DNA from 2 places in the Qipengyuania aurantiaca genome. Region 2 is predicted to be linked to the other one. Evidence: predicted binding sites of a transcription regulator. Region 2 holds the regulator's gene; the other holds the start of a gene.
The links. The regulator LexA, encoded in region 2, represses DNA repair genes until DNA is damaged. The targets are predictions, from matches to a motif close to GTTCCNCNCTTGTTCT.
Positions count from the first base shown of each region.

Region 1: a site for LexA is predicted at 2,324-2,339, ahead of uvrA (excinuclease ABC subunit UvrA). Genes of this name have one in related genera too.

Region 1 is NZ_CP081295.1:2,342,232-2,346,769, forward strand. Features, by position in the region: gene K3148_RS11445 (lysozyme) at 1-530, opposite strand, end outside; gene K3148_RS11450 (GGDEF domain-containing protein) at 721-1,896, opposite strand; gene K3148_RS11455 (hypothetical protein) at 2,044-2,247, opposite strand; gene uvrA (excinuclease ABC subunit UvrA) at 2,351-4,538, shown strand, end outside.
Region 2 is NZ_CP081295.1:2,584,159-2,588,696, reverse strand. Features, by position in the region: gene K3148_RS12620 (ComEC/Rec2 family competence protein) at 1-1,464, shown strand, start outside; gene lexA (transcriptional repressor LexA) at 1,514-2,206, opposite strand; gene moaC (cyclic pyranopterin monophosphate synthase MoaC) at 2,346-2,819, opposite strand; gene trpC (indole-3-glycerol phosphate synthase TrpC) at 2,991-3,776, opposite strand; gene trpD (anthranilate phosphoribosyltransferase) at 3,773-4,538, opposite strand, start outside.

The DNA.
Region 1 (4,538 bases), 240 kb from region 2:
ACGCCCACGGTCGGGTAGCCGGCGACATCGCGGTAAACGGTGTAACGCACGCCTTCCTCTTCGATCAGCGCCTGCTTGAATTCGTCACTGGCGGTCAGCAGGGCGGCGGGCTTACGCACCTCTTCCATTTCCACCGCGCTGATGGTCACGGCAGGCGTCACGGTCGGCTTCGCCTTCTGGGTTGGCGGACCGGTGAAGGCGGCAAGGCTCATGGCTCCCGCCCCCATGAGGAGCGATGCGCGTTTGCGCGTCGAAAGGCGCGGTTTGACCTTGTAGACCTTGGCGGCCGCCTGGCGTGCGCGCTTCAGTTCGCGGCGATGGTCGCGATGACGGCGGATGCGCTGGAGGAAGGATTTGGCACCCTTCTGCTCGCCTGCATGCGGGGTGGAAGTCCATTTTTCGTTGTCGAGCGGGCGGTCGAGTTCCGCCATGATCGCTTTCAGTCGCTCGCTCTGGAGCGAATTGATCTGCGATTGCCTGCTGAGGGTGGCGGACGGCGACGAGCCCGGTTTTCTTTCATTGTCTGACATGAATTCGGTGCGCCTTGTATTCTGCTATTCGAGACCGGAACGGCGCGGTTTCGCCCTCCGGTCGCCCAGCCGTGTCTTTGCGAAAACGCGCATAGAGGTGGGCGTGTATGCTTAAGGAACGGTCGGGGAGGGCACTTGGGTCCACGCTTCACCGCCGCTGCAGAACAGATGGCGGTCGGACGGTGCACGCTCAGGCGGCGGCCTGCACCCGGTTGCGGCCTGCGTTCTTGGCCGCGTAACACGCCGCATCGGCGCGCTGGAGAGCTTCATCGAGCTCTTCGCCCGGATGCCAACGCGCGATGCCGATGGAGGCTGTCGTTTCGAGAGCTCCGATATCGGCAGCCGCTGCGGAGATTTGCGTAATATCGCCCCGCAGCGCCTCGGCCACGCGGCGCGCGGTGTCGCAATCGGTGTCTTGCAGGAGGGCGACAAACTCCTCTCCGCCGAGGCGGAAGGCCATGTGGCCGCTGCCTTTCATGCCGTCCAGCCTCGCGCCGATGGCATCAGCTGCTGCCACCAGCACACGATCGCCGGCCGAGTGGCCGAATTTATCATTGATGCTCTTGAACCGGTCGAGGTCGATCATCAGCACCTGCCGCAGGCCCCCGTCGGCGGCTCTTTCGCGCTGCTCGAACAGCTTGCGGCGGTTGTATAACCCGGTGAGCGGATCGCAGGCCCCGAGGTATTCCGCCTTGGCCAGCGCTTGCGCCAAATCCTGCGAGAGCAACCGGTTTTCCACCAGCACGGCGGCTGAAGTGATGATGTGCTCCCCGGCGTTGTAGGCGTACATGCGAATGCCAGCGACGGTGATCGCTGCCACGGCGATGATCCACATATTGGCTGTCGATGCCAATTGGCTCGGGACAATCACGCACATGGTGAGGAAGAAGCTGGCGAGCATCATGTCCCGTGGTCCCCGCATCGCAGCCAGCGTGGTCGAAATGAGTGTGAGTGCGACGAGCACGACGCAGCCAACAAGCAATTGCGCGGCAAACGGCGTGCCTGCGGGTGCGGGCAGCAGCAGCATTGCGAGGGTGAACCCCGTCAGCCCCATTGCCAGCATCATGCGTCGATGCGGCCAGGTCGTGCGCCTGTTCTCGCGCACCGCGAGATTGAGCAGCGCAGCCGCACGGCGGGTGAAAGTGAAGGACGCCAAGCGCAGGCCGAGCAGCAGGTAGAAAGGCCCCGGCAAGGCGTAGAAAGCGAAGGAGAGGGCGAGTAGGGCCATGGCAAGCAGGCTGCTGCTGAGCGAACGCCGCTCGCGCTCCAGCATGGCGAGCATAGTCTCCTGCTGCACCGCGCGCGGATCGACATCCGGCGAAGCGCCGGCACGATCGGTCGGTCCAGAATGCGGCTCGTGCGCCATGATTTTGTGCAAGTCCTCCCCCGCTATCCGGCAGGCTAGCGGGAAAACCTTAACAAAACCGAAGCGCCTGTTAACTTTCGCATGGCATTGCACACATTCTGGCCCGTGATCGCTTCTAAAGCACGAAGTCTGCGCTGGTCAGATCCGTCACCCCTTAGAGCGCGATGATGAAGTCGGCCGAACCGTCGTTGTCGGTGCGCCTCCGAGAAAGGTGTTGCCGCCCGCGACATAGCTGACCAGCTCGCCCACCGTGCCGGTAAAGGCGCCGCTTGCGGTGAAGCTAAAGGCATCGTCCTCGCCGCCTGCTACCGCGTCGATGGCGGACAGGTCGACGATAAGCATTCCGATCATCTGCCGGTATTTTCGAAGGGTGGGACCTCGCAATCCGGGATTACGTTCCTATCTGAGACACCTCCCTTGACCACTGCGAACAATTCGGGAACACGCTCCCTCCATGGCACTTACCAAGATCTCCGTCCGCGGCGCGCGGGAACACAATCTTAAGGGCGTCGATATCGAACTGCCGCGCGATAGCCTCATCGTCATCACGGGGCTGTCCGGCTCGGGCAAGTCGAGCCTTGCCTTCGACACCATCTATGCCGAGGGGCAGCGGCGCTATGTCGAGAGCCTGAGCGCCTATGCGCGCCAGTTCCTGGAGATGATGCAGAAGCCCGATGTCGAGCATATCGACGGGCTCTCTCCCGCGATCTCGATCGAGCAGAAGACGACGAGCCGCAACCCGCGTTCGACCGTGGCCACGGTGACCGAGATCTACGACTACATGCGCTTGCTGTGGGCGCGGGTGGGGGTGCCGTATTCGCCCGCCACTGGACTGCCGATCGAGGCGCAGACGGTCTCCAACATGGTCGACCGCGTCATGGAACTGCCCGAGGGCACGCGGCTGTATTTGCTCGCGCCGGTGGTGCGCGGGCGCAAGGGCGAATACCGCAAGGAACTGGCCGAGTGGCAGAAGGCGGGCTTCACCCGCGTGCGCATCGATGGGGAGATGTACCCAATCGAGGAAGCGCCTGCGCTCGACAAGAAATTCAAGCACGACATCGAGGTGGTGGTCGATCGCCTCGCGGTGAAGGAAGGCATCGAGACGCGCCTCGCCGACAGTTTCGAGCAGGCCCTGAAGCTGGCTGATGGGCTCGCCTATGTCGACCTCGCCGACGGCGTAGTGCCCGGACGCGAGGACGAGGGCGCGTCAGGCGGCGCGATGAAGGGCGCTGGCCTGCCCGCCAACCGCATCGTGTTTTCGGAGCATTTCTCCTGCCCGGTCTCCGGCTTCACCATCGAGGAGGTCGAGCCGCGCCTGTTCTCGTTCAACGCGCCGCAGGGGGCCTGCCCGACCTGTGACGGTATCGGCGAAAAGCAGCTGTTCGACCCGCAGCTGGTCGTCCCCAACGAGGCGCTCAGTCTGAAGAAGGGCGCGGTGGTGCCCTGGGCGAAGAGCAACCCGCCGAGCCCCTATTACATGCAGGTCCTCGCCAGCCTCGCGAAGGAATACGAGTTCGACCTCACCACCCCGTGGGAAGATTTCGACAAGGAAATCCGCGACATCATCCTCTACGGCACCAAGGGCCGCGCCATCCCGCTCACCTTCAAGGACGGGCGCAAGCAATATACGGTGAAAAAGCCGTTCGAAGGCGTCATCGGCAACCTCAACCGCCGCATGCTGCAGACCGAAAGCGCGTGGATGCGCGAGGAGCTGGCCAAGTTCCAGACCGCGCAGCCGTGCGAGACATGCCATGGCAAGCGCCTCAACGAGAAGGCGCTGGCGGTGAAGATCGACGGCACCGACATCGCCACGCCGACCAAGATGAGCGTGGCCGATGCGAAGGACTATTTCCTGGGGCTCCCCGATGCGCTGAACGACACACAGCGGCAAATCGCGCACGCCATCCTCAAGGAAATCAACGAGCGGCTAGGCTTCCTCGACAATGTCGGGCTTGACTACCTCAACCTCGACCGCACCAGCGGCACATTGTCCGGCGGGGAGAGCCAGCGCATCCGCCTCGCCAGCCAGATCGGCAGCGGTCTTTCCGGAGTGCTCTACGTGCTCGACGAGCCCAGCATCGGCCTTCACCAGCGCGACAACGACCGGCTGCTCGAAACCCTCAAGCGCCTGCGCGACCTCGGAAACACCGTGATCGTGGTCGAGCATGACGAGGACGCCATCCGCACCGCCGACCACGTGGTCGACCTCGGCCCCGGCGCGGGCGTGCATGGCGGCGAAGTGGTCGCGCAGGGCACGCTCAAGCAGGTGCTGCGTTCAAAGAAGTCGCTCACCGCAGACTACCTCACCGGCCGCCGCGAAATCGCCGTCCCTGCCACCCGCCGCAAGGGCAACGGGCACGCGCTCACCGTCCACGGCGCGCGGGCGAACAATCTGAACAACGTCACCGCCTCCATCCCGCTCGGCACCTTTACCTGCATCACCGGCGTCTCGGGCTCGGGCAAGTCGTCCTTCACCATCGACACGCTCTACGCCTCCGCCGCGCGCCAGCTGAACGGCGCACGTGTGGTCGCGGGCGCGCACGACAAGGTCACCGGCCTCGAATATTGCGACAAGGTGATCGAAATCGACCAGTCGCCCATCGGCCGCACCCCGCGCTCCAACCCGGCGACCTACACCGGCG
Region 2 (4,538 bases):
CTTATCGCGAGGGCGCAGCGCTTCTTGTCCGCCCATGTCCGGGACAATCTCGACGGATCGGCGGGCAGCATCGCCGCTGCGTTTGCCAGCGGGGATCGCGGCGCCATCGCGGAGGATAACGAAGTCGCCATGCGGGACGCGGGGCTTACTCACCTCTTGGCGATCAGCGGTCTGCATGTGAGTGCAGTGATTGCTGCGGCCTATTTCCTTGCGATCAAGCTCTTTGCACTGTCGCCATGGATCACCCTTAGGTTGCGATTGCCCCTTGTCGCCGCCGCATTCGCGGCGTTCGCGGGTATTGGTTACACCTTGCTGACCGGGGCGCAGGTGCCGACGGTGAGGAGTTGCATCGGGGCGATCCTGGTACTCATAGCGCTCGCGCTCGGGCGCGAGCCGTTGTCGCTACGCATGGTTGCAGTTGCCGCTGCGGTCGTGCTCCTGCTCTGGCCGGAGACGTTGGTTGGGCCCAGCTTCCAGATGAGCTTTGCGGCGGTTCTCGCTATCGTCGCTTTGCACAACGCGCGCCCGGTGAAAGACTTTCTTGCCCCGCGCGAAGAGAGCCGGACGCGATGGCTCTCAAGGCGGATGCTGATGCTCTTTGTGACCGGTTTGGTGATCGAGATTGCGCTGATGCCGATCGTGCTTTTCCACTTCCACCGCGCGGGCTTGTACGGGGCCTTTGCCAACGTCCTGGCGATCCCGCTCGTGACATTCGTGTCGATGCCCCTGATTGCCGCCGCGCTGCTGTTCGACCTGGTCGGATTGGGCGCGCCGTTCTGGTGGCTCGCCGGCCAGTCGCTCGACCTGCTTTTGCTGCTCGCGCATACCACCTCAGCGCAACCGGGGGCGGTGAAGCTGGTGCCGCATATCGGGTTGTTCACGGTGCTCCTGTTCGTCGCGGGCGGTCTTTGGCTGGCCTTGTGGCGCGGGAGGGCGCGCTTGCTCGGGTTGTTGCCTGCTGCGGTCGGCGGTCTTTTGCTGGCAACGGCATCGGCGCCCGACGTTCTTATTTCGCGTGATGGGCGGGATGTGGGGCTGGTCGATCGTGACGGTCGTCTCTTCATGCTGCGGGACAAGCCGGGCTCCTTTGGGCACGACAGCCTTGCAGAACTGGCGGGAGTCGAAGCGGCGTCGATGCCCATGGCCAACTGGCCTGGGGCGCGGTGCAGTGCCGACTTCTGCACCCTGCCGATGGAGGGCGGCGAGCGGGTCTGGCATCTCTTGGTTGCCCGCAGCCGGGAGCGGCTCGACGAGCGGGAGCTGGCCGCGGCGTGCGAGAGGGCTGATCTAGTGATCGCCGACCGCTGGTTGCCGCGCAGTTGCCAGCCGCGTTGGCTCAAAGCGGACGGACGCTTTCTGAAGGAGCGTGGAGGAACCGTTATCGACTTGGAGGCCGGAGGGGTCGAGACTGTGTCAATGCATCAAGGCGAGCATGGCTGGTGGAAAGGCGGCTTGGACGACTAAGGGGCGCTTCCGCAGGAACGCCCCCTGGTCAATTCTCGCCACCTCATGCTTAGTGATACCGGCGCAAAAGGCCAGCAAGCTTGCCCTGCACTTTTACCCGACCTGCTTCGTAGACCTGCGGCTCATAGGCCCCATTGGCGGGATCGAGGCGCACCATGGCGCCTTCCTTGCGCAGGTATTTGAGCGTCGCTTCCTCGTTATCCACGAGCGCCACCACGATCTCGCCATCGCGTGCGGTTTCGGCGCGTTTTACGAGGGCGAAGTCGCCATCGAAAATCCCGGCCTCGATCATGGAATCGCCGCTGACTTCGAGCGCGTAGTGATCGCCCGGGCCGAGCAGGGCCGCGGGGACTGGCATCGAAGCCTGCCCCTCGATTGCCTCGATCGGAGCACCGGCGGCAATCCGTCCGTGCAGCGGCACTTCTATGATGTCGTTGGCGGGTTCCGGAGCCGCCGCCTTCGGAGCGTGCGCCGCGACGACCGTGTCGTTGGCGGGTGCTGCCGGCTTGGACGGGCTGGTGACCGAATCCTCGGGTAGCTTGATCACTTCCAGCGCGCGCGCCCGGTTGGGCAGGCGGCGGATGAAGCCGCGTTCTTCCAAGGCGGAAATCAGGCGATGCACGCCCGACTTGCTCTTGAGATCGAGCGCTTCTTTCATCTCTTCGAACGAAGGCGAAATGCCGGTTTCTTCCAGCTTCTGCTGGATGAAGCGGATCAGTTCGTGCTGCTTGGCAGTCAGCATCGGGTTCTCCCCATGGTCCTTGTCACATTATCTGTTCACAACCCTGTGAACGAATGTGGAACAATTAGGCAACCATTTCTGCCAAGTCAAGCAATCCCGCCGTTTTGGAGGCAGTTGGGCAAGAACAGGCGTTCCCGTTTCAGTCCGCTGCGCGCCATTCGCCGGACTTGCCGCCGCTCTTGGCAAGGAGGCGGACACCCTCGATCACCATACCGCGATCGAGCGCCTTGCCCATGTCGTAGAGCGTGAGCAGAGCGACGCTGGCGGCGGTCATTGCCTCCATTTCGACACCGGTCCTTCCGATCAATCCGGCCTTGGCGGTGACGCGGATCGCGTCCGATTCGCGCTCGAACTCGATGGTCACGCTTTCCAGCCCGAGAGGATGGCAAAGCGGGATGAGTTCGCCGGTCTTCTTGGCGGCCATGATGCCGGCAATCCGTGCCGTGGCGAGGGCATCGCCCTTGGGTACATCGCCAGCGAGCATCGCCTCGAGCGCATCGGTCCGCATCCGAATCCGCCCCTCGGCCGTGGCCGTACGCTCGGTTTCGGGCTTTGCACTCACGTCAACCATGCGCGCCGCGCCGTTCTCGTCGAGATGAGTAAGTCTGTTCATCGAACGACCCCGTAAAGCTGAACGATGGAGCGCATGGAGCACGGTCCTGGCGAAGAAAACTTCACCGTCGCGGCAAGGTGCTTTTGCGAGCCTTCTGCCGCCGCCAATGAGTGTCTGGAGATCGAGTTCATGGCCACTGCATGCCACAGTTTCCCACGGTAGGACAGGGCATCAGCCTTCGAGCAAGCGGCGAGTTCCCGCCTCGACATCGTCCTGCCGCATGAGGCTTTCGCCGACGAGGAAGCTCCGCACGCCCGAACGGGCGAGCCGCTGGCAATCGTCGTGCGTGAAGATACCGCTTTCCCCAACCAGCAAGCGATCGGTCGGAGCAAGCCGTGCAAGTTCCTCCGTCGTGGCAAGATCAGTCTCGAAGGTCTTGAGATTGCGGTTATTCACCCCGAGAAGGCGTGACTTCAATCGCGTCGCGCGCTCCAGTTCCATGGCGTCATGGACCTCGACCAGCACGTCCATTCCCTGCTCGAAGGCAGCCGCTTCGATCTCTGCCATCTGCGTGTCGTCGATCGCGGCCACGATGATCAGGATCGCATCCGCCCCGATGGCGCGCGCCTCGGTGACCTGCCAGGGATCGACCATGAAATCCTTGCGCAGCACGGGAAGATCGCAGGCAGCCCGCGCCGCGATCAGGTAATCTTCGTGGCCCTGGAAATAGGGCGCGTCGGTCAGGACCGAAAGGCAGGCAGCACCGCCTGCCGCATAGGCGCGCGCGTGATCCGCGGGCTGGAAGTCGGGACGGATGAGGCCCTTGGAGGGCGAGGCTTTCTTGATCTCCGCGATCAGGCCGAAGCCCGCGCCCTGCGCTTGCTCCAGCGCGGCAAGGAAGGCGCGCGGGGCACTCTGTTCGCTGGCCAGCCCTTCGAGGTCGGCAAGGCTGCGTTCGGCCTTGCGCGCGGCCACTTCCTCGCGCTTGGTCGCGCAAATCTGCTCGAGCTTGTTCATTTGGCCAGCGCAATCCAGTCGGCGAGCAATTGCTTGGCCCTCCCGGAATCGATCGCCTCGGCGCCCATTTCGGCGCCTTCAGTCCAGTCGCTGGTCTTGCCGGCAACGATCAGGGTTGCGGCGGTGTTGAACAGGACGGCGTCGCGATAGGGGCCGGGCGCGCCCATCAGCAGCGCTTCGAGGGCCTTGGCGTTATGGGCGGGATCGCCGCCGCGGATCGCCTCGACCGGCGCGTGCGGCAGGTTGGCCTGCACCGCAACGACGCGGCGCATCTCGAAATCATTGCCCGCCACGTCGGCAAGCTCGTTGCCGCCTGCGAGGCTGAGTTCGTCCAGCCCCTCGTCGCCCGAGGCGATGAAGGTGCGCTCGGTGCCGAGTTTCGCCTTGGCCGCCGCGTAGATCGGCACATAGGCCGGACGCGCGATGCCGATGAGCTGGCGGGTGACGCCAGCGGGGTTCGACAGCGGCCCCATCAGGTTGAAGATCGTGCGCATGCCCAGCTTCTGGCGAATGGGCTGGATACGCCCCATGGCCGGGTGGTGGTTCTTGGCGAAGAGGAAGCAAATACCCAGTTCGTTCAGTGTCTTCTCGGCGGTTCTTCCCGCCGCTTCCATATCGAGACCGAGCGCTTCCAGCGTGTCCGCCGCGCCCGATTTGGAGCTGGCGGCACGGTTGCCATGCTTCGCCACCGGCACGCCGGACGCCGCGACCAGCAGGCTGACTGCCGTCGAGACGTTGAGCGTGTGGTGCCCGTCGCCGCCG